Regions from separate parts of the Streptomyces sp. CA-146814 genome, predicted to be linked through region 1. Evidence: riboswitches for the same ligand, from Rfam matches in the RefSeq annotation. Region 1 holds a riboswitch; each other region holds the start of a gene.
The links. Region 1 has a riboswitch for cobalamin ahead of ACQP09_RS24505 (ribonucleoside-diphosphate reductase subunit alpha). Riboswitches for the same ligand answer to the same signal wherever they lie in the genome.

Region 2: another riboswitch for cobalamin. It lies ahead of metE (5-methyltetrahydropteroyltriglutamate--homocysteine S-methyltransferase); the one in region 1 lies ahead of ACQP09_RS24505 (ribonucleoside-diphosphate reductase subunit alpha).
Region 3: another riboswitch for cobalamin. It lies ahead of ACQP09_RS11515 (ABC transporter substrate-binding protein); the one in region 1 lies ahead of ACQP09_RS24505 (ribonucleoside-diphosphate reductase subunit alpha).

What each region holds. Positions count from the first base shown of each region.
Region 1 is NZ_CP192068.1:5,436,218-5,444,063, reverse strand. Features, by position in the region: gene ACQP09_RS24525 (carbon starvation CstA family protein) at 205-2,433, shown strand; gene ACQP09_RS24520 (YbdD/YjiX family protein) at 2,504-2,707, shown strand; gene ACQP09_RS24515 (hypothetical protein) at 2,841-3,524, shown strand; gene ACQP09_RS24510 (GNAT family N-acetyltransferase) at 3,524-4,033, shown strand; cobalamin riboswitch at 4,098-4,219, shown strand; gene ACQP09_RS24505 (ribonucleoside-diphosphate reductase subunit alpha) at 4,354-6,768, shown strand; gene ACQP09_RS24500 (ribonucleotide-diphosphate reductase subunit beta) at 6,768-7,787, shown strand.
Region 2 is NZ_CP192068.1:6,914,626-6,922,471, reverse strand. Features, by position in the region: gene ACQP09_RS30575 (electron transfer flavoprotein subunit beta/FixA family protein) at 1-7, shown strand, start outside; gene ACQP09_RS30570 (electron transfer flavoprotein subunit alpha/FixB family protein) at 62-1,024, shown strand; gene ACQP09_RS30565 (lysine N(6)-hydroxylase/L-ornithine N(5)-oxygenase family protein) at 1,091-2,479, opposite strand; gene ACQP09_RS30560 (pyridoxal phosphate-dependent decarboxylase family protein) at 2,517-4,010, opposite strand; gene metE (5-methyltetrahydropteroyltriglutamate--homocysteine S-methyltransferase) at 4,251-6,575, opposite strand; cobalamin riboswitch at 6,750-6,939, opposite strand; gene ACQP09_RS30550 (hypothetical protein) at 7,408-7,605, shown strand; gene cobF (precorrin-6A synthase (deacetylating)) at 7,723-7,846, opposite strand, start outside.
Region 3 is NZ_CP192068.1:2,600,629-2,608,474, reverse strand. Features, by position in the region: gene ACQP09_RS11540 (nicotinate phosphoribosyltransferase) at 1-291, opposite strand, end outside; gene clpS (ATP-dependent Clp protease adapter ClpS) at 371-688, shown strand; gene ACQP09_RS11530 (DUF2017 domain-containing protein) at 744-1,355, shown strand; gene ACQP09_RS11525 (amino acid permease) at 1,701-3,146, shown strand; gene ACQP09_RS11520 (Mov34/MPN/PAD-1 family protein) at 3,363-3,785, shown strand; cobalamin riboswitch at 3,815-3,992, shown strand; gene ACQP09_RS11515 (ABC transporter substrate-binding protein) at 4,032-5,027, shown strand; gene ACQP09_RS11510 (FecCD family ABC transporter permease) at 5,024-6,064, shown strand; gene ACQP09_RS11505 (ABC transporter ATP-binding protein) at 6,126-6,923, shown strand; gene ACQP09_RS11500 (putative leader peptide) at 6,993-7,109, shown strand; gene ACQP09_RS11495 (MoaD/ThiS family protein) at 7,226-7,504, shown strand; gene ACQP09_RS11490 (PLP-dependent cysteine synthase family protein) at 7,504-7,846, shown strand, end outside.

The sequences.
Region 1 (7,846 bases):
GGGCCACCGCCTGTTTTCGGTCATCCGCGAAGGCCCCGGATCGGGTGAACCGAACCAGCCCGCCGTCCGTGTCCTTACTGCGGAACTTCGGTGGAGACATCGGTGATATGCGACCGGTATGCGGACAGGGGTTCCGGAGCGCGGCCGTACCACCTTAGATTTCGCGCACGTTACGACAGTGATCACGCGAGGGGACGGATCGACATGCCGGAATCGCCCACACCAGCACCACCGGTTCCACAAGCACCGGGACGGCGGGCGCTGACCCCGAAGTCCATCGTCGTCTGGAGCCTGGTGGCCCTGGTCGGCGCGATCGGCTGGGCCACCCTCGCGCTCTCGCGGGGTGAGGAGGTCTCCGCCGCCTGGATGCTGGCGGCGGCGCTGGGCTCGTACGCCATCGCGTACCGCTTCTACTCCCGGTTCATCGCCAACCGGGTCCTGAAGGCGGACAAGAACCGCGCGACACCGGCCGAACTCCTGGACAACGGTGTCGACTTCCACCCCACCGACCGCCGCGTCCTGTTCGGCCACCACTTCGCCGCCATCGCGGGCGCGGGCCCGCTGGTCGGCCCGGTGCTCGCCGCGCAGATGGGGTACCTGCCGGGCACGATCTGGCTCGTCGTCGGCGTCATCTTCGCCGGTGCCGTCCAGGACATGGTGACGCTGTTCTTCTCCACCCGCCGCAACGGCCGTTCGCTCGGCCAGATGGCCCGGGACGAGATAGGGCCGGTCGGCGGGATCGCCGCACTGATCGCGGTCTTCATCATCATGATCATCCTGCTCGCGGTCCTCGCCCTGGTCATCGTGAACGCGCTCGCGCACTCGCCGTGGGGCGTCTTCTCGATCGGCATGACGATCCCGATCGCCCTCTTCATGGGCGTGTATCTGCGCATCCTGCGGCCGGGCAAGGTCAGTGAGGTCTCCCTCATCGGCGTCGCGCTGCTGCTCCTCGCGATCGTCGCGGGCGGCTGGGTCGCCGAGTCGTCGTGGGCGGACTTCTTCACGCTGGAGCCGGGCACGCTCGTCATCTGGATGATCGTGTACGGGTTCCTCGCCTCCGTGCTCCCCGTGTGGCTGCTGCTGGCGCCGCGCGACTACCTCTCCACCTTCATGAAGGTCGGCACGATCGCGCTGCTGGCCCTCGGCGTCATCGTCGCGCTGCCGACGCTGAAGATGCCGGCGGTCACCGACTTCGCCACCAGCGGCTCGGGCCCGGTCTTCGCCGGCTCGATGTTCCCGTTCGTCTTCATCACCATCGCCTGCGGCGCGCTCTCCGGCTTCCACTCCCTGGTCTCCTCCGGCACCACGCCGAAGATGGTCCAGAAGGAGACGCAGATCCGCGTGATCGGCTACGGCGCGATGCTGGTCGAGTCGTTCGTCGCGATCATGGCGATGATCGCGGCCTGCATCATCGACCCCGGCCTCTACTTCGCCATCAACGCGCCCGTCGGCGTGATCGGCGACAGCGTCCAGTCCGCCTCGCAGGCCGTCGCCAACTTCGGCTTCACCATCACTCCGGACGCCCTGGCCCAGGCCGCCAAGGACGTCGAGGAGGCGAGCCTGCTCTCGCGGACCGGTGGCGCGCCCACGTTCGCGCTCGGCATGGCGGAGATCTTCTCCGCGGTGATCGGCGGAACGGCGATGAAGGCGTTCTGGTACCACTTCGCCATCATGTTCGAGGCCCTCTTCATCCTCACCACCGTGGACGCCGGCACCCGCGTCGGGCGCTTCATGCTCCAGGACATGCTGGGCAACGCCTACAAGCCGTTCCGCGAGGTCAGCTGGAAGCCCGGTGTCTGGTTCGCCAGCGCCGTCGTGGTCGGCGGCTGGGGCTACTTCCTCTGGGTCGGTGTGCACGACCCGCTGGGCGGCATCAACCAGCTCTTCCCGCTCTTCGGCATCGCCAACCAGCTGCTGGCCGCCGTCGCGCTGGCCGTCTGCACCACGCTGCTGGTCAAGTCCGGCCGCCTGAAGTGGGCCTGGGTCACCGCCGTACCGCTCGCCTGGGACGTGGCGGTCACCCTTACCGCGAGCTGGCAGAAGATCTTCTCGCCGGACGTGAAGGTGGGCTTCTTCGCGCAGCGCGACAAGTACCAGGCGGGCATCGACGCGGGCGAGGTGCTGGCCCCGGCCAAGTCCATGGACGACATGCGGACCGTCGTCACCAACTCCACCGTCGACGGCGTGCTCTGCGCGCTCTTCGCGATCCTCATCATCGTGGTGCTCGTGGACGCCGGCCGGGTCTGCTATAAGGCCATCCGCGACCCGGAGAGCGTCAAGCTCCACGAGACGCCGTTCGTCCAGTCCAAGTTCGTCGCCCCGGCCTCGCTCATCGCCACCAAGGAGGAGAAGGCCGAACTGGCCGCCGCCGGTGTCGGCCCCGAGGGCGGCCTGCGCAAGGAGGAGGCCGCGGCGACGGGGAACCGGACATGAGCCGCGCGGACCGTACGGAGCCGGGCGTGACGGAGCCGGGCGTGACGGCCCCCGGCGTGCGGAGCCGGACATGACTCTCGCGGACGTACGGCGGGTGGCCGGGCGGATCCGCTGGTACGTCCGTGAGATGACCGGCGAGGCGACGTACGACCGCTACGTGGCGCACGCCCGGTCGCACGATCCGGACGCGCCGGTGATGACCCGCCGCGCCTTCGAGCGCAGCCGCACGGACGCCCGCGAGGCGGACCCCCGCGAGGGCTTCCGCTGCTGCTGACCACCGTCGGCCGATCGGGGCCGCCGCACCCCTCCCAGGGGCGCGGCGGCCCCTTCTGCCGTCCGTGGACGCGCCCGGCCGCCGCTCGATTTCCCGGGTGCGCGGAGCCGTGACCGTACGAAAGGATGTGCCCATGACATCGCGCTCCCGGTCGCCCCGGCTCCGGCCCCTCCTCCTGACCGTGACACTGGCCCTGACCCTGGCGGCGGCGACGGGCTGCGGCACCGTGCCGGCGCCCGGCTCGAAGTCGCCGGCGGACCGGAGCTCCTCGGCCGAACCGGCGCCCGACCGGGCGGAGCTGGAGGCGCGGGCGAGCGCCGTGCAGCTCGTCGCGGAGCATGTGTGGGTGACCGAGGCCGCGGGCTACGCCTTGGCGCGCCAGTCGGTCGGGGTGCTCGGTGACGACGGGTTCGGCAGCTCCTACACCGCGCCGGACGGCGGGATGTTCCAGCTGTCGGTGGAGCGCCGCCCGCACGCCGTGGCCGACTGTACGGACGGCTCCGCGCCCGCCGGCGGTCAGGAGGCCCTGGTGACGTGCGAGCGGGACGGCGAACAGTGGTACCGCGCCACGGAGTCGGACCACGCGTACGCCCAGGAGCAGGGCGGCCTCGTGATCACGGTGAGCGGGGCGCGCGAGCAGGTGGACCGGGCGACGCTGCGGTCGGCGGCGCTGGCCGCCCACCGCGCCGACGACCACGAATTGGACCGGGTGCTGCCGCCCGCCGGGGACGGCTCCGGGCAGCAGCCGGTCGAGCGCGGCGACCTGCCGCCGGTGGGCGACGGCGCGCCGGACAACGAGGTGGGAGCGAGTGGCTGATGGATCTGACGATCAGAGTGGCGGAGCCCGCCGAGTACGCCGTGCTCGGCGGGATCATCGCCGAGGCGTATCTCGGTGACGGTCTGCTGGACGGCCCGCAGGATCCGTACCTCCTGAAACTGCGGGCGGTGGAGCAGCGGGCGGCCGAGGCCGAGGTGCTCGTGGCGCTCGACGCGGACGGGGTGGTGCTCGGTGGTGTGACGTATGCCGCTCCCGGCACGCCGTGGCGCGATATCTCCGGTCCGGACGAGGCCGAGTTCCGGATGCTGGCCGTGGCCCGCGCGGGGCGCGGACGGGGCGTGGGAGAGGCGCTCGTACGGGCGTGCGTCGAGCGGGCCCGGTCCGCCGAAGGCGTTCGGGGGCTGGTGCTGTCGACGCAGCCGGCCATGCTCCCGGCCCATAGGATCTACCGTCGGCTCGGCTTTCTGCGGACCCCTGAGCGGGACTGGGAGCCGGTGCCGGGCCTGCGCCTCATGACCTTCCGGCTGGAGCTGGAGGCGGCCTCCTGAGGGGCTTATGAAATCGACGCGACACAACATGTGGGGGCCGCAGCATCTGGCGGCCCCCACATGTATGCTCGACCTCGCTGTCGCCGCAGGGGAATCCGGTGCGAATCCGGAACTGTCCCGCAACGGTGTGATCAGTGTGCTTTGCACACCCGAAGTCCGAAGACCTGTCGACAGCGCGTCCGGCTCGACCGAACCGGACGCCAGACGTCCGGGCCTCGCGGATGGGCCGGTGGACGCCGTAGCAGTGCTGCCCTGAAGGGCATCGTGCTGCCCGGTTTCCCCGCTCGCCGCCGGCCCCCAGCCGAGCGAGGGAAAGCCCAGTGACCATCGCGCCCGCCGATCCGGTTTCAGCCACCGAATCCGCTGCCTCCACCACGTCCGGCGAAGGCACGAACGACGGACCCGGGACCGCCCTGTTGCGGACCCTCACCGACCTCACCGTCGATCTGCCCGACACCGACCCCGGACGGGTCGCCGCCTCCGCGCTGCGCGGGCGCAACGCCCGCTCCGACGAGGCCGAGCTGCGCTCGCTGGCCACCGAGGCGGCGGCGGGGCTGATCTCCGAGGACCCGGCGTACTCCAAACTCGCCGCCCGGCTGCTGACCCGTACGATCGCCGACGAGGCCGCGGGCCAGGGCGCCACGTCCTTCTCCGCCTCGGTCGCCGTGGGCCACCGCGAGGGGCTGATCGCGGACCGCACGGCCGCCTTCGTGGAGCTGCACGCGAAGGCGCTGGACGCGCTGGTGGAGCGGACGCTGGCGGAGGGCGCGGACGACCGGTTCGGCTACTTCGGTCTCCGTACGCTGCACAGCCGCTACCTGCTGCGCCACCCGATCACCCGCCAGGTCATCGAGACCCCGCAGCACTTCATGCTGCGCGTGGCCGCCGGTCTGGCCGAGGACGAGTCGGTGCGGGCGCTGGACGAGGTCGCCGCGCTCTACGGGCTGATGAGCAAGCTGGACTACCTCCCCTCCTCCCCCACGCTCTTCAACTCCGGCACCCGGCACCCGCAGATGTCCTCCTGCTACCTGCTGGACTCGCCCAAGGACGAGCTGGACTCGATCTACGACCGCTACCACCAGGTGGCGCGCCTCTCGAAGCACGCGGGCGGCATCGGCCTCTCCTACTCCCGTATCCGCGCCCGTGGTTCGCTGATCCGGGGTACCAACGGGCACTCCAACGGCATCGTGCCGTTCCTGAAGACGCTGGACGCCTCGGTGGCGGCGGTGAACCAGGGCGGCCGGCGCAAGGGCGCTGCGGCGGTCTACCTGGAGACCTGGCACGCGGACATCGAGGAGTTCCTGGAGCTCCGCGACAACACCGGTGAGGACCAGCGGCGTACGCACAACCTGAACCTGGCGCACTGGATCCCGGACGAGTTCATGCGCCGGGTCGACGCGGACACCGAGTGGTCGCTCTTCTCGCCCGCCGAGGTGCCCGAGCTGGTGGACCTGTGGGGCGACGAGTTCGACGCGGCCTACCGCGCGGCCGAGGCCAAGGGCCTGGCCCGCAAGACGATGCCGGCGCGTGAGCTGTACGGCCGGATGATGCGGACCCTCGCGCAGACCGGCCAGGGCTGGATGACGTTCAAGGACGCCTCCAACCGGACCGCGAACCAGACCGCCGAGCCGGGCCGGGTCGTGCACTCCTCGAACCTGTGCACGGAGATCCTGGAGGTCACCAACGACGGCGAGACGGCCGTCTGCAACCTCGGCTCGGTCAACCTGGGCGCCTTCGTGGCGAACGGCTCGATCGACTGGGAGCGCCTGGACTCCACGGTCCGTACGGCCGTGACCTTCCTCGACCGGGTCGTCGACATCAACTTCTACCCGACCGAGCAGGCCGGGAACTCCAACTCCCTCTGGCGGCCGGTCGGTCTGGGCGCGATGGGCCTCCAGGACGTCTTCTTCCAGCTGCGCCTGCCGTTCGACTCGCCGCAGGCCCGCGCGCTCTCGACGAAGATCTCCGAGCGCATCATGCTGGCCGCGTACGAGGCGTCCTGCGACCTCGCCGAGCGCTCGGGCCCGCTGCCCGCGTGGTCGGAGACGCGTGCCGCGCGCGGTGTGCTGCACCCCGACCACTACGACACCGAGCTGAACTGGCCGGAGCGCTGGGACGCGCTGCGCGCCCGGGTCGCGAAGACCGGTATGCGCAACTCGCTGCTGCTCGCCATCGCGCCGACCGCCACGATCGCCTCGATCGCCGGTGTGTACGAGTGCATCGAGCCGCAGGTCTCCAACCTGTTCAAGCGCGAGACGCTCAGCGGTGAGTTCCTCCAGGTCAACGGCTACCTGGTGGACGAGCTGAAGAAGCTCGGCGTGTGGGACGCCCGCACCCGTGAGGCGCTGCGCGAGGCCAGCGGCTCGGTGCAGGGCTTCGCCTGGATCCCTGAGGACGTGCGGGCGCTGTACCGCACGGCGTGGGAGATCCCGCAGCGCGGCCTGATCGACATGGCGGCGGCCCGTACGCCGTTCCTCGACCAGAGCCAGTCGCTCAACCTGTTCCTGGAGACGCCGACGATCGGCAAGCTCTCCTCGATGTACGCGTACGCCTGGAAGCAGGGGCTGAAGACGACGTACTACCTGCGTTCGCGCCCGGCGACCCGGATCGCCCGTGCCGCGTCCGGTCAGGCGTCGGCCGCCGCCCCCATTCCCGTACAGCAGGCGTCGGCTCCCGACGCGGACGCCATCGCCTGCTCTCTTGAGAACCCCGAGTCCTGCGAGGCCTGCCAGTAATGAGCACCACGAACGAAGAGAAGAACCTGCTCGACCCGGGATTCGAGCTGACCCTGCGTCCCATGCGCTACCCGGACTTCTACGAGCGCTACCGGGACGCGATCAAGAACACCTGGACCGTCGAGGAGGTCGACCTCCACTCGGACGTCGCCGACCTCGCGAAGCTGTCGCCGGGTGAGCAGCACATGATCGGCCGGCTCGTGGCGTTCTTCGCGACGGGCGACTCGATCGTCTCGAACAACCTCGTGCTGACGCTGTACAAGCACATCAACTCCCCCGAGGCGCGGCTGTACCTGTCGCGGCAGCTCTTCGAGGAGGCCGTGCACGTCCAGTTCTATCTGACGCTGCTGGACACCTATCTGCCCGACCCGGACGACCGGGCGGCGGCGTTCGACGCGGTCGAGGAGATCCCGTCGATCCGCGAGAAGGCGCAGTTCTGCTTCAAGTGGATGGACTCGGTCGAGAAGATCGACCGGCTGGAGACGAAGGCCGACCGCCGCCGCTTCCTGCTGAACCTGATCTGCTTCGCGGCCTGCATCGAGGGGCTGTTCTTCTACGGGGCGTTCGCGTACGTGTACTGGTTCCGCTCGCGCGGCCTGCTGCACGGCCTCGCCACGGGCACCAACTGGGTGTTCCGCGACGAGACGATGCACATGAACTTCGCGTTCGAGGTCGTGGACACCGTCCGCAAGGAGGAGCCGGAGCTCTTCGACGACGCGCTCCAGCAGCAGGTCACCGACATGCTGAAGGAGGCCGTCGAGGCGGAGCTCCAGTTCGGCCGCGACCTGTGCGGCGAGGGCCTGCCGGGCATGAACACCGAGTCGATGCGCCAGTACCTGGAGTGCGTCGCCGACCAGCGGCTCGCCCGCCTGGGCTTCCCGACGGTGTACGGCTCCGAGAACCCGTTCTCCTTCATGGAGCTGCAGGGCGTCCAGGAGCTGACGAACTTCTTCGAGCGCCGCCCGTCCGCCTACCAGGTGGCGGTGGAGGGCTCGGTCGGGTTCGACGACGACTTCTAGGCCCTTTCCGGAACCCTTTCCGGGCTCCGTACCCCCCGGAACCCTTTCCGGACTTCGTA
Region 2 (7,846 bases), 1.5 Mb from region 1:
CATCTGATCCCGCACGCCCGTAGGTTCCTGTCTCTGTTTCTCTCGTCTGGAGTGCGTTGTCATGGCTGAAGTTCTTGTTCTGGTCGATCACGTGGACGGTGCGGTCCGTAAGCCCACCCTGGAGCTGCTGACGCTGGCCCGCCGGATCGGTGACCCGGTCGCTGTGGCGCTGGGTGCCGGCGCGGAGGCGACCGCGGGTGTGCTGGGTGAGCACGGTGCGGTGAAGGTCCTGACCGCCGATGCTGCCCAGTTCGCGGACTATCTGGTGGTGCCGAAGGTGGATGCGCTGCAGGCCGCCTTCGACGTGGTGAATCCGGTGGCGGTGCTGGTGGTGTCCTCGGCGGAGGGTAAGGAGGTCGCGGCCCGTCTGGCGCTGCGGGTCGGTTCGGGGATCATCACCGATGCCACCGATCTGGAGGCCGACGCCAAGGGCCCCGTCGCCACGCAGGCGGCGTTCGCCGCCTCCTACACCACCCGCTCCCGTGTTTCGCGGGGTGTCCCGGTCATCACGGTCAAGCCGAACTCCGCCCCGGTCGAGCCCGTTGCCGCGGCCGGCACGGTCGAGGCCCTGTCGGTGTCGTTCAGTGAGGGTGCCACGGGCACGAAGGTGACGGGGCGGACGCCGCGTGAGTCGACCGGGCGCCCGGAGCTGACCGAGGCCGCGATCGTGGTCTCCGGCGGCCGTGGTGTCGGTGGTGGGGAGAACTTCCCGCTCATCGAGGCGCTGGCCGACTCTCTGGGCGCGGCGGTGGGTGCCTCGCGTGCCGCGGTCGACGCGGGCTGGTACCCGCACACCTCCCAGGTCGGCCAGACGGGTAAGTCCGTCTCGCCGCAGCTGTACATCGCCTCGGGTATCTCCGGTGCGATCCAGCACCGGGCCGGTATGCAGACCTCGAAGACGATCGTCGCGATCAACAAGGACGCCGAGGCCCCGATCTTCGACCTCGTCGACTACGGCGTCGTCGGCGACCTCTTCACCGTCGTGCCCCAGCTCACCGACGAGGTCAACGCCCGCAAGGCCTGACCACCCCCGACACAACACCCCCGCTCCGGGCCGCACGGTGAACCCACCGCGCGGCCCGGAGCCGTATCACCGCCGCTCTTCCGCTATCCGCCCCGGCATCCCGCTCCGCTCCTCCGCCGCGCCAAGTCCGAACGTGGTGAAGGCGGTCCGGTCCGGCAGCGGGTAAGTCTCCTTGCCCGTCAGCGCGTTGATGATGACGGCGGAACGCCAGGCGGCCAGACCCAGGTCCGGCGCGCCGACCCCGTGCGTGTGCCGCTCCGCGTTCTGCACGAAGACCGAGCCGTCGATCTCCGGTGCCAGGACCAGCCGTTGGGCCTCGTCGACCTGCGGCCGTCCGGCACCGTCGCGGACGATGTACGGATCCAGAGCGGCGAGCAGCGTGTCGACCGGGCGCTCCCGGTAGCCGGTGGCGAGGACCACCGCGTCCGTGGCGAGCCGGCCCCGGGTCTCCTGCTGGCCGTGTTCCACGACCAGTTCGATGCGGCCGCCGCCCGTGACCGAGGCGCCGGTGACCTCGATGCCGGGGGTGAGGGTCACATCGGGCCAGTCACCGCCGAGGCTGCGCCGGTACAGCTCGTCGTGGATGTCCCCGAGCGTGTCCCCGCTGACGCCCTTGTACAGCTGCCACTGGCTGGGCAGCAGCCGGTCCCGGGTGGCCTGCGGGAGCCCGTGGAAGTAGCGGGTGTAGTCCGGGGTGAACTGCTCCAGCCCGATCTTGCTGTACTCCATGGGCGCGAAGGCCGGGGTACGGGCGAGCCAGGTCAGCCCTTCCGCCCCTTCCGGCCTCAACCTCAGCAGATCCAAGAGGACTTCGGCGCCCGACTGTCCCGAGCCGACGACCGTGACATGCCGGGCGGCGAGCAGCCGGTCCCGCTGGGCGAGGTAGTCGGCGGAGTGCAGGACGAGCGGTACGGGGTCGGCGGCCAGGGCCCTCAGCGGCTCGGGGACGTACGGCGCGGTGCCGACACCGAGCGCGAGGTTACGGGCGCGGGTCAGCCCGCTCCCGAGGCTCTCGCCGTCCGGGCCGAGCCGGGTGAAGTCGACGGCGAACGTCCTCTCGCCCGTGTCCCAGGCGATGGCGTCGACGCGGTGGCCGAAGTGGGTGGAGGGCAGTTCGGTGCTCACCCAGCGCAGGTAGTTGTCGAAGTCGGAGCGGTGGATGTGGAAACGCTCGGCGAAGTAGAACGGGAAGAGCCTGCGCCGCGTCTTGAGGTAATTGAGGTAGCACCAAGGGCTGGTCGGCTCCACCAGGCTCACCAGGTCGGCCAGGAAGGGGACTTGGAGCGTCGCTCCTTCGATGAGCAGTCCCGGGTGCCAGTGGAAGGCAGTGCGCTGTTCGTGGAAGGCGGTGCGCAGGCCGGGTACGCCGTCGGCGAGGGCGGCGAGCGAGAGGTTGAAGGGCCCTGCGCCCACCCCCAGCAGATCGAGGGGCGGTGTTCGCGGTCCGGGCGTCATCGGATTCCTCCCACGTGGTTCGTGCGCGTCGGCAACGTCATGGCGACAGCCTTTCCGCCGCCGGGGCGTCGGTACCGCCGGGGCCGCTCTCTTCGGCCGCCGCCCGCCGAGCCGCCACCTCCACCAGGTCGAGCAGCGGCAGCAGGTCGGCCGTCGCGGCGGCCGGGTGCAGCAGCGTGGCCTTCAGCCAGAGCCGGCACCGCCCGTCGCCGTCCTCGGCCACCGCTCGTCCGAGGACGGCCCGGCCGTCCATGAGCAGCGTGCGGCGGACCTCGGCGACGACGGCGTCCCCGGCCTCCGCTTCCAGCTCGTCGGCCACCACCGGCCGGAACAGCACGGTGCTGATCCCGATCGCGCCGGGCCGGCGGCGCAGTGCGGGCCGGGCGTCGACGGCCCGGCCGAACTCCTCCGCCGTACGTACGCAGCGCTCGACCAGTTCGCTCAGTCCACGGCGGCCGAGCGCCCGGAAGGTGACCGCGATCTTCAGTGCGTCGGGGCGCCGGGTCGTACGGATCGAGCGGCCGAGCAGGTCGGGGAGGCCGGCCTCGGTGTCGTCGTCGGCGTTGAGGTAGTCGGTGCGCAGGGAGAGCGGCGCGAGCAGGGCGGTGTCCGCGACGGCCAGCACTCCGGCGGCGACCGGCTGCCAGCCGAGTTTGTGCAGGTCGAACGTTACGGAGACCGCCCGATCGAGCCCCGCCAGCCGGGGCGCCAGGTGCTCGCTGAAGAGCAGGGGCCCGCCGTACGCCGCGTCCACGTGGAGTTCGGCTCCGTACCGGTCGACGATGCCGGCGATCTCGGGAAGCGGGTCGATGCGCCCCTCGTCCGTGGTCCCGGCGGTGGCGACGACCAGGACCGGGCCGCCGCCGAGCCCGGCCAGGGCGCGGTCGAGGTCGGCGGGGTCGATCCGGCCGTCGTGGCAGGCGACCTGGGTCGGGGCGGGCAGGCCGAGCATCCAGGCGGCGCGGTGGACGCTGTGGTGGGCGTTGGCGCCGGTCACCACCCGGAGAAGGGCGGGCGCCGCGCGTTCGCGGGCGAGGAGCAGCGCGACCAGGTTGGACTCGGTGCCGCCGCTGGTGATGAGCGCGTCGGGTGCGGGAGCGTCCGGGTGGACGAGCCGGGCCAAGGCGGCCGTGGTCAGCTCCTCGATCACTCCGGCCGCGGGCGCCTGGTCCCAGGAGTCCATCGACGGGTTGAGCGCCGCCCCGGCCAGCTCCGCCGCGACCGCCACGGCCAGCGGCGGGCAGTGCAGATGGGCGACGCACGCGGGATCGGCCGGATCGGCGGCACCCTCGGCCACCGCTCGTACGAGGTCCGCGAGCGCGGCCTCGGCCCCGATGCCCTCCTCGGGCAGCACCGGGGCGGCCAGGGCGGTGGTCCGCCGGGCCACGGCGTCCGGGCCTCCGGCGGGCAGCGGCCCGCCTCGGGCGCGGGCGGCGGACTCCAACGTGTCCAGGACGACCGAGGTGAGGGCACGCAGGTGGCCGGGTCCGTCGACACCGCCCGCGAGGAGGCCCCCCGTACCGGCACTCACACCGCACGCTCCAGGCGGAGTTCGGCGGACAGCAGGTCCTGAGCACGCTCCATGGCGAAGCCCTTCGATCGGAGTGCAAGATCCACCACCGGGATTCGCTGGTTAGGCTAACCTAACTCTTCCGCCGATGAAGAACGCACTCCGGCCGCCCGGGTCTCCGAACCGGCCTGCCCCCGAACCGGGTCGAGGCCGCTCAGGCCGGTACGGGAGCGGCGGTGGCCGCTCCCGTACCGGGCCGGATCACGCCGCTTCGGTGGGCAGCTCCGCGCGGATCTCCCGCGCGGCGGCGACCAGGTTCTCCAGGGAGGCCCGGGTCTCGGGCCAACCGCGGGTCTTCAGGCCGCAGTCGGGGTTCACCCACAGCCGCTCGGCCGGGATGGCCTCAAGTCCCTTGCGCAGCAGGGCCGCTGCCTCCTCGGTGCTGGGGATGCGCGGGGAGTGGATGTCGTAGACGCTGGGTCCGGCCTCGCGCGGGTAGCCGTGGGTGGCCAGTTCGCGGGCGACCTGCATGTGCGAGCGGGCGGCCTCCAGGCTGATGACGTCGGCGTCGAGGTCGTCGATGGCCTGGACGATGTCGCCGAACTCCGCGTAGCACATGTGCGTGTGGATCTGCGTGTCCGGCCGCACGCCGGAGGTGGCGAGCCGGAAGGACTCCGTAGCCCATTCCAGGTACGCCGCGTGCTCGGCGGCCCGCAGCGGCAGCGTCTCACGCAGCGCCGGCTCGTCGACCTGGATCACCGAAGTGCCGTTCGCCTCCAGGTCGTCGACCTCGTCCCGCAGGGCGAGCGCCACTTGGCGGGCGGTCTCGCCGAGCGGCTGGTCGTCGCGGACGAAGGACCAGGCGAGCATGGTGACCGGGCCGGTGAGCATGCCCTTGACCGGGCGCTGGGTGAGCGACTGCGCGTACGCCGTCCAGCGCACCGTCATCGGCTCGGGGCGCGAGATGTCCCCGGCGAGGACCGGCGGCCGGACGTAGCGGGTGCCGTACGACTGGACCCAGCCGTGCTGGGTGGCGAGATAGCCGGTGAGCTGCTCGGCGAAGTACTGCACCATGTCGTTGCGTTCGGGCTCACCGTGGACCAGGACGTCGATCCCGGCCTTCTCCTGGAAGGAGAGGACCTCGCGGATCTCGTCCTTGATGCGCTCCTCGTAGCCGGCCTCGTCGATCCGGCCGGCCCGCAGGTCGGCGCGGGCGGTGCGCAGTTCGGTGGTCTGCGGGAACGAGCCGATGGTGGTGGTCGGCAGCAGCGGCAGACCGAGGTGGGCGCGCTGGGCGAGGGTCCGTTCGGCGTACGGCTGGGAGCGGCGTCCGTCGGCTTCGGTGATGGCCGCCGTACGGGCCCGGACGGCCGGGTCGCGGGTGATGACGGCGTCGGTACGGGAGGCCAGGTCGGCCCGGTTGGCGGCGAGTTCGGCGGTGATGGCCTCGGTGCCGGCGGTCAGGCCGCGCGCCAGGACGACGATCTCCTCGGTCTTCTGCCGGGCGAAGGCGAGCCAGCGGGCGACTTCCGGGTCGATGTCCTGCTCGGCCCGGGCGTCGAGCGGGACGTGCAGGAGGGAGGAGGAGGCGGAGACGTCGACGTGGTCCGCGAGGCCGAGGAGCGTGCCGAGGGTGGCGAGCGACTTCTCGTAGTCGTTGATCCAGATGTTGCGGCCGTTGACGACGCCCGCGACCAGCCGCTTGCCGGGCAGTCCGCCGGCCGCCGCGAGGTCGGCGAGGTTGCCTGCGCCCGACTCGGTGAAGTCCAGCGCGAGCCCCTCCACCGGCGACTTGGCGAGCACCGGCAGCGCCTCGCCGAGCCGCCCGAAGTAGGAGGCGACCAGCAGCTTGGAGCGGTCGGTGAGACCGCCGAGCTCGCGGTAGGTGCGGGCGGCGGCGTTCAGCTCGGCCGGGGTGCGGTCCTGGACGAGGGCGGGCTCGTCGAGCTGCACCCACTCGGCGCCCGCGGCCCGGAGGTCGGCGAGGACTTCGGCGTACACGGGCAGGAGCCGGTCGAGGAGGGTCAGCGGCTCGAAGTCGGCGGCGACACCGGGGGCCGCCTTGGCGAGCAGGAGGTAGGTGACGGGCCCGACGAGGACCGGGCGCGGGGTGTGGCCGAGCGCGAGGGCTTCCTTCAACTCGGCGACCTGCTTGGCGGAGTCGGCGGTGAACACCGTGTCCGGGCCCAACTCGGGCACCAGGTAGTGATAGTTGGTGTCGAACCACTTGGTCATCTCCAGCGGCGCCACCTCCTGTGTGCCACGGGCCATGGCGAAGTAGCCGTCGAGGGCGTCCGCTTCGACCGCCTCGCGGTGCCGCTCGGGGACAGCGCCGACCATGACACTGGTGTCCAGGACGTGGTCGTAGTACGAGAAGTCACCGGTCGGCACCTCGTGGACTCCGGCCTCGGCGAGCTGCTGCCAGGTTCCCCCGCGCAGTTCGGCGGCGGTCCTGCGGAGGGTGTCCGCGTCGACGCGGCCCTTCCAGTAGCCCTCGATGGCCTTCTTCAGTTCACGGTTCCGACCCTGGCGGGGGTAGCCGTACACGGTGGCCCGTGCTGCCGCGGCTGCGGGCTTCGCTGTCACGTGACTCTCCTTCGCGAGCATGTCTCCAGCTGCTCCCGGGACGGGACGCGGACGCGAAGGGGTGACGAAATCGGGCGGGAATACGACACGTTGACCGTGTCCGTCCGCCTGACGGTTACGCCGACCCGCCCACGAGGTCACCGGGAACTCCGCACACGAACGGTCGCGTGCGGGCAACGGGCAGGTCTTCGGACTCGCGGGCACGTCTGCCGGGGCAGATACCTACTGGCCGTCGCTTCCCAGACCCGGCCGGGTCCAGTGCGTATGACGGCGGTCGTTCCCGCTCACCGCTGCGGGGCAGTCCCGGATTCCCACCGGGTTCCCTCTTACGACACCCTGTCTGGCGGACAGGGCGAACCAGCTGCACCGGCCACCCTAAGCGGACGGCCGCCGGGCGCACACCGTTGTTCACTCTTCGGACGGTGATATGAGACACGGGCTCCGGACGGGCACCGAGTGCACGCCGGATGAGCCCCGGACGGGCTCCGAACGGGTGACGTCGGGCAGCGGAAGGGCCCCCGCACCAATCCGCCCCGGCAGGCGGCGCCGAATGGTCAGCACAGGGGCGCGGAGCGGGCGCTCCTGCATCACTGCCCGGGACCGGATCCGGCATCCTGGCACGATCCGGCCCCGGGCAGCCCCGCTCCCCTCCGCGCACCCCGTTCCGCCGTTCTTCTCCGGTTCGCTGACTTCCGGTCAGGTCGTGGGGGCATGGTGACTCAGATGTAACCGAATGGCGTAGGCGAACCGGAACCACAGAGCGTCACAGGCCGTTCTTCTTGCCAATACACGGCCGCCGACCCGCGGCGGCGACGAGCGAGGGAAGCGCTATATGAAGAAGACAGTCGGGTGGGCCCAGGACGGCGACGACTGGACGATCACGGTGAACGGCACTCTGTACCGGGCCGTCGAGCGGCCCACCGACGGGCGCGTGCACAACTATCTGGTGCGGGGCAACGACCTGACCGCCGAGTGCCCGAGCCTCGGTCACGGGCTGGGAGTGATCCGGGCGCACGAGTCCCGGAGCTGACCTCCGGCCGGGTACGACGGCGAGGTGCGGCGGCCGCTCGCGCCTCGACGCGACCCGCCGCCCTGTGTCACGTCACCCGCCCACCTGTCCGGGCCCCCGCTCGCGGGCCGGGGCCCGTCAGCTGTCCGTGCCGCCTGGGCTCTCCGTACCCTGGGCGCCCTCCGGCCGGTGGCGCAGCAGGTAGGTGTCCATGATCCAGCCGTGCCGTTCGCGGGCCTCGGCGCGCACGCGGCTGATCCGT
Region 3 (7,846 bases), 2.8 Mb from region 1:
TCCGGCCAGCCATTCGAGCGTCGGCTCGTCCACGATCCGCTGCTGGCGCAGGAAGCCGATCATCTCGTCGTCGAAGTGGAAGTTCTCCACCGCGTCCAGCACCCGCCCGGTGCCCGCGACGACCCCGTACCGCCGCCCCTCGGGCAGCCGGCGGGTGAACGCCTCGAAGACGGAGTGCCGGCCGGCGGTGCCCGCCTTGAGGGCCGCCTGCACCATGGTCAGCTCGTACTGGTCGGTGAAGAGCGCGGTCGACGGAACGCCGACCCGTCGCCCGAGGTCCGCTGAGTTCATGGCTGGGATGCTACCCCCTATTCGTCAAAGTGACGAGATGTGGGGTCCGTTTGTGCGCCGGGCCCGCCCGGGTGGCAGCATGGGACAGGTGAGCGTTGCTACCCCCGTAGAGATCGAACGTCCTGAATCCGCCGAGGAGACCTTCGCGGTCCCCGAACCGGACGTCCCGTGGGTGACGCTCGTCCACAACGACCCGGTCAACCTCATGAGCTACGTGACCTACGTCTTCCAGGCCTACTTCGGCTACTCCAAGGACAAGGCCCACAAGCTCATGCTCGACGTGCACCAGAAGGGCCGCGCCGTCGTCTCCAGCGGGAGCCGCGAGGAGATGGAGCGCGACGTCCAGGCCATGCACGGCTACGGACTGTGGGCCACCCTCACCCAGGACCGCAACTAGCGGCCTCGCCGCCGTACGCACCCCCCGCCCCGTACGACCCACCATCGGAGAATCCATGGCCGGCCATTTCGAGGCCACCCCCGGCGGCGGCGCGGCCGTCGCGCTCGACGAGGTCGAGATCTCGATCCTGCGCTCCCTCGCCGTACAGCTGCTCGAACTGATCGGCCCGGGCGACGAACCCGCCGACGGCGAGGACCCGCTCGCCGCACTCTTCGCCGAGGGCCCCAGCAAACCGCCGTCGGACCCGGCCCTGGCCCGCCTCTTCCCGGACGCGTACGGCGGCCCGGACGGCTCGGCCCCCGAGGAGAAGTCGGAGGAGGAGCTGCGGGAGCTGTCCGCCGAGTTCCGCCGCTTCACCGAGAACGACCTGCGCTCCCGCAAGCGCGAGGACGCCCTCGCGGTCGTCCGGACGCTCGACGCCCTGACGCCCGTCGGCGACGGCGGAGCCGTCCTCACCCTCACCGCCGTGGAGTGCCGCTCCTGGCTCGGCTCGCTCAACGACCTGCGCCTCACCATCGGCACCCGGCTGGAGGTCTCCGACGAGGACGAGGGCGAGGACGGTTCGCTCTACGGGCTCCCGGACAGCGACCCGCGCAAGCCGATGGTGATGGCCTACCTCTGGCTCGGCGCGCTCCAGGAAACGCTCGTCGAGACACTGATGCCGTAATCCCCGGACACCGATGCCGTAATCCCCCGGCCGCGATCGGCGAGGCGTCCGTGTTCGCTCAACGGACGCTCAGATCCGGGTAATGATCCCGCCAAGACATAAGCGCCATTCGTGGTGGATGGAGTTTCTTGTCCGCTTTTATCTGTGGGGTGCGCCACAGAATGTCCCATGGTGTTCTGTGACGTCCGTGATAAATCTTCACGATCGCCCGGGGACGCCACCCCTGTTCCCGGGGTCGCCACAAGCCGGCCGAACGCCGGTGGCACTCCATCCATATCCGGGGGGATCAGGACCTGATCCGCAGCCTTGACGGCGCGGATCGGCGTGGAGAAAGGCGCACCACACATGACATCGGCACAGGTCGACGAGGGACAGGCCGACAAGGGAAGGCCCGGCGCGGAAGCCGGCGAGGCCGAGACCGGTGGCGAGGGGTACCAGCGGGGTCTGGGCGCCCGTCAGATCCAGATGATCGCCATCGGCGGAGCCATCGGTACCGGGCTCTTCCTCGGCGCGGGCAAGGCGATCGACCGGGCCGGACCCAGCCTCATCCTGGCCTACGTCCTCGCGGGCCTGGTCATCTTCTTCATCATGCGGGCGCTGGGCGAACTCCTCATGTACCGGCCGGTCTCCGGCTCCTTCTCGGAGTACGCCCGCGAATTCATCGGGCCCTTCTTCGGATTCGTCACCGGCTGGACGTACTGGCTGTTCTGGGTCGTCACCGGAATCACCGAAGTCACCGCCGCCGCCACCTATATGACGTACTGGTGGGACATTCCGCAGTGGCTGTCCGCGCTCGTCTTCACCGTCATTCTCTACGGCGCCAACCTGATCTCCGTGAAGCTCTTCGGTGAGCTGGAGTTCTGGTTCTCCATGGTCAAGGTCACCGCGATCGTCGGCATGATCCTCATCTGCGCCGGCGTCCTGACCCTCGGCTTCTCCGACGCGGGCGACACCGCGACCGTCTCCAACCTCTGGAACGACGGCGGGTTCTTCCCGAACGGCGTCGGCGGCATGCTGATGACGCTCCAGATCGTCATGTTCGCCTTCCTCGCGGTCGAACTCGTCGGCGTCACGGCAGGGGAGTCCAAGGACCCGAAGACCGTGCTGCCCAAGGCCATCAACACCGTGCCGTGGCGCATCGCCGTCTTCTACGTCGGCGCGCTGATCATGATCCTGTCGGTCGTCCCGTGGTCCACCTTCAAGCCGGGCGTCTCGCCGTTCGTGAAGGCCTTCGAGGAGATGGGGCTCGGCATCGGCGCCGCCATCGTCAACTTCGTCGTCCTGACCGCGGCGCTCTCCTCCTGCAACTCCGGCATGTACTCCACCGGCCGTATGCTCCGCGACCTGGCCATGAACGGACAGGGCCCGCGCGCCTTCACCAGGCTGACGAAGAACGGCCTGCCGCTCGTCGGCACCACCTTCTCCGCGGCCCTGATGCTCGTCGGCGTCTGGATCAACTACCAGTGGCCGGGCGAGGCGTTCAACTACGTCGTCTCCTTCGCGACCATCTCCGGCATGTGGGCCTGGATCATGATCCTGATCAGCCAGATCCGCTACCGCCGCCTCGCCGACCAGGGCGTGGTCCCGCAGTCCTCGTTCAAGGCGCCGGGAGCCCCGTACACCAGCTGGTTCGCGCTCGCCTTCATCGGCATGGTCATCGTGATGATGGCGGTCGACACGGAGGCCAGGATCTCGCTCTACTGCGCCCCGCTCTGGGCGCTCGTCCTCGGCGTCTCCTACCTGGTGCTCAAGTCGCGCGACCCGGAGAACACCGCCTTCGCCAAGCGCTGACCCAGGCTTCACCCAGCACCGACCGCGAGGGCGGGCCGACGACCACGGCCCACCCCTTCGACCCCGAGGGCGGGCCCGGCGACCCCGGGCCCACGACCGGCCCTCCTCCCGGACGCCCCGGCCGCTCACCCTCCCCCCACGGCCCCGGCGTCCACCATGCGGGCCCTCCCGTACCACCCACCGGTACGCGAGGGCCCGCATGCCTATCCTGGCGCCATGCTGACCATCACCCAGGCGCTCCACGACCAGATCGTCGCCCACGCCCGCGCCGACCACCCCGACGAGGCGTGCGGCGTGGTGGCGGGACCGGCCGGGACCGGGCGCCCCGAGCGCTTCATCCCGATGCTCAACGCCGCCCGCTCGCCCACGTTCTACGAGTTCGACTCCGGCGACCTCCTCAAGCTGTACCGCGAGATGGACGACCGCGACGAGGAGCCCGTGATCATCTACCACTCGCACACCGCGACGGAGGCCTACCCCTCCCGCACCGACGTCACGTACGCCAACGAGCCCGGCGCCCACTACGTCCTGGTCTCCACCGCCGACACCGACGGCTCCGGCCCCTTCCAGTTCCGCTCGTACCGCATCGTGGACGGCGCGATCACCGAGGAAGACGTGCAGGTCGTCGCGGCGTACTGAGCGGTAGCGCGCCCTCCGGGGGCCCCGCCGACCCGCCGGACGGGTCTGGCACACTGCACCCCAGACCCGAACACAAGGCAGCGGGAACCAGGAAGCCGGTGCGAATCCGGCACGGTCCCGCCACTGTGACCAGGCCCCTTCCCGTACGGACTCCGTACGCGGACGGCGGCCCGGAAGCCAGGAACTGGCCCGCTGCCTTCTCCGCATCGACCAGGGGACGCGGAAATCCCCCGGAGAGGCCCCGCCATGTCCCGGCGCACCCCCGCGCTCATAGCCGCCGCCGTGCTGCTTCCGCTCGCCCTCACCGCCTGCTCCACCCCCGAGGGCGACGAGCCCACCGGGGACAAGGCCGCGGCGAAGAGCGATGGCTTCCCGTACACCGTCACCAACTGCGGTGTCACCACCACGTACAAGGCCCCGCCGAAGCGCGTGGTCACCATGAACCAGCACGTCACCGAGATCATGCTGGAGCTCGGCCTCACCAAGTCCCTCGTCGGCACCGCCTACCTCGACGACCAGGTGCTGCCGAAGTACGCGAAGGACTACGCCTCCGTCCCGGTGATCGCCAAGGAGTACCCCTCCTACGAGCAGGTCCTCGCCACCAACCCGGACTTCGTCTACGGCGGCTACAGCAGCGCCTTCACAGCGGGCGACGGCCGCGGCCGCGAGGCGTTCAAGAAGTCCGGCATCGAGACCCGGCTCAACACCGAGAGCTGCGCCAAGGCCGACACCCCGATGGAGACCCTCTACGAGGAGATCCGCGAGGTCGGCCGCACCTTCGGCGTCACCGACCGCGCCGAGGCCTGGATCAAGCAGGCCGAGGCCGACAACGCGGCGACCGCGAAGAAGCTGGCCGAGCTGAAGCCGCTCCCCGTCTTCGTCTACGACAGCGGCGACAAGACCGCGTTCACCGCGGGCGGCAAGGGCATCGGCAACGAGCTGATCAAGCGCGCCGGCGGCACCAACATCTTCGCCGACCTCGACAAGTCCTTCGGCGACGCCTCCTGGGAGAACGTGGTCGCCCGCAAGCCCGAGGCGATCGTGATCTACGACTACGGCTCCACCACCGTCGCCCAGAAGAAGAAGCGCCTCCTCGACGACCCGGCCCTCGCCGACGTCCCGGCCATCAAGAACAAGCGCTTCGCGGTGATGCCGCTCTCCGACGCGGTCCTCGGCGTGCGCGTCCCCGCCGCCGTCGAGAAGCTCGCGGCCCAGCTCCACCCGGCGGCCACCACCTCGTGACCTGCCGCACCTCCGCACCGCGGCGGCTGCTCCGCTACACCCTGGTCGTCGGCGTCCTCGCCGCCCTCCTCGCAGCCGCCGCGGTCGCCGCCCTCGCCCTCGGCTCCGTCCGCATCCCGCCCGGCCAGGTCATCGACATCCTGACCGGCCGGGCGGAGGCGAGCCCGTTCCGCACGATCGTCCTGGACGTCCGGCTGCCCCGGGTCCTGCTCGGCATCGTCGTCGGCGCCGGACTGGCCGTCATCGGCACGGTCCTCCAGGCGCTCGTACGGAACCAGCTCGCCGACCCGTTCCTCCTCGGCGTCTCCTCCGGCGCCTCCACCGGCGCGGTCCTGGTGATCGTCCTCGGCATCGGCGCCACCCTCGCCACCACCGTCACGATCCCGGCCGCGGCCTTCGCGGGCGCGCTGCTCTCGCTGCTCCTCGTCTACACGCTGGCGCGCGGCGGGGGAGGCCTCACCACCAACCGGCTCGTCCTCGCCGGAGTCGCCGTCTCCTACATCCTCTCCGCGCTCACCAGCCTGATCCTGGTCACCTCCGCCCGCGCCGACCACCTCCAGGAAGTCCTCTACTGGACGCTCGGCGGCCTCGGCGCGGCCCGCTGGGACATGCTCGCGCTGCCGACGATCACGCTGATCGCCGGTACGGCCGTACTCCTGACCCTCGCCCGGCCGCTCGACCTGCTCCTGGTGGGGGAGGAGGGCGCGACCGTCCTCGGCCTGGACACCGCCCGCTTCCGGGCCGCCGTCTTCGTGCTCGCCTCGCTGATGACCGGCGCGCTCGTCGCGTACAGCGGAGCGATCGGCTTCGTCGGCCTGATGGTCCCGCACATGGCCCGGATGGCGGTCGGCGCCTCGCACCGCGCGCTGCTGCCGGTGGTCGCGCTCGGCGGCGCGGTGTTCCTGGTCCTCGCCGACCTGGCCGCCCGGACGCTCGCGGCCCCGCAGGACATCCCGGTGGGCGTGCTCACGGCCCTCACCGGCGGCCCGTTCTTCCTGTGGATGCTGCGCCGCCGGCCGGAAGGAGCGCCGGCATGAGGCCCACTCCTGCCGGGAGCACCCGCATGACCCCCGTACGTACGCCCGAGGGAGCCCGCCCGTGACCACCCTGCGCACCGAGGCACTCTCGTACGGGACCGGCGAAGGCCGCCATCTGGTCGACGCGGTCGACCTCATCGCCGCCGACGGCGAGACCGTCGGCCTGGTCGGCCCCAACGGCAGCGGCAAGACCACGCTCCTGCGCTGCGTCTACGGCACCCTGCGCCCCACCCACGGCCGCGTCCTCCTCGACGGCGACGACCTCGCCACCCTCCCCGTGAAGGCCCGCGCCCAGCGCATCGCCACCGTCCCGCAGGAGAGCCACGCGGGCTTCGAACTCACCGTCGGCCAGGTCGTCGCGATGGGCCGCGCCCCGCACAAGCGGTTCTGGGAGGCCGACAACGCCGCCGACACCGCCCTGGTCACCGAGGCCCTCGACCGGGTCGGGATCGCCGCACTCGAACCCCGTACGTTCGCCTCCCTCTCCGGCGGCGAACGCCAACGCGCCCTGGTCGCCCGCGCGCTGGTCCAGCAGCCCGCGCTCGTCGTCCTGGACGAGCCGACCAACCACCTGGACATCCGCTACCAGCTGGAGATCCTCTCCCTGGTCCGGGGCCTCGGCACCACCAACCTGCTGGCCCTGCACGACCTCAACCTCGCCGCGTACTACTGCGACCGCCTGTACGTCCTCAAGGACGGCCGCACCGTCGCCTCCGGCACCCCGGAGGAGGTCCTCACGGCGGAACTGCTGAGCGAGGTCTACGGCGTAGCAGCCGAGGTCAGCACCCACCCGAAGACGGGCGCGCCCACGGTGGTCTACGTCCCGGAGGGCCCCGGCCGCCCCGCTCTGTCCATATAACGGTCACTCACCATCCACGATGTGGGATCACACTCGGGTTTCCGGACGGGGAATCGATACGATGCCCGCATGGTTCCCCATGACGTGAGCAACAGGACGCCGGGCACGCTGCTCGTCGCGCGGCTGCACGTCGACCTGTGCAGGCTCAAGAGCGCGATCTGTCCCCCGCCCGCAGCCTGCCCGTGAGCCGCACGGCCTGAGTCACGGCCCACGCGCCACCCACCTGCCCCACCCCCTGCGCGGGGGAAGAAACGCGCGCGCCCCACGCCACCACCTCCCCGCTTTCGACAGGAGCCCACGCCATGGCCATCGAGGTCCGCATCCCGACCATCCTCCGCACCTACACCGACGGCGCCAAGGCCGTCGAAGGCAACGGGGACACCCTCGCCGACCTCTTCGCCGACCTGGAGAGCCGCCACACCGGCATCCGTGAGCGCATCGTCGACGGCGAGCAGCTCCGCCGCTTCGTGAACGTCTACCTCAACGACGAGGACGTCCGCTTCCTCGACGGCATCTCCACCAAGCTCAGCGACGGCGACAACGTCACCATCCTCCCGGCCGTCGCCGGCGGCATGCGCTGATGCGGTACGACTCCCCGCTGGCGGCCGTGGGGAACACCCCCCTCGTCCGCCTCCCGCGGCTGTCCCCGTCCGAGGACGTCCGCATCTGGGCCAAGCTGGAGGACCGCAACCCCACCGGCTCGATCAAGGACCGCCCCGCGCTCCACATGGTCGAACAGGCGGAGAAGGACGGCCGGCTCACCCCCGGCTGCACGATCCTGGAGCCCACCAGCGGCAACACCGGCATCTCGCTCGCCATGGCGGCCAAGCTCAAGGGCTACCGCATCGTCTGCGTCATGCCGGAGAACACCTCGCAGGAACGGCGCGACCTGCTCGCCATGTGGGGCGCCGAGATCATCTCCT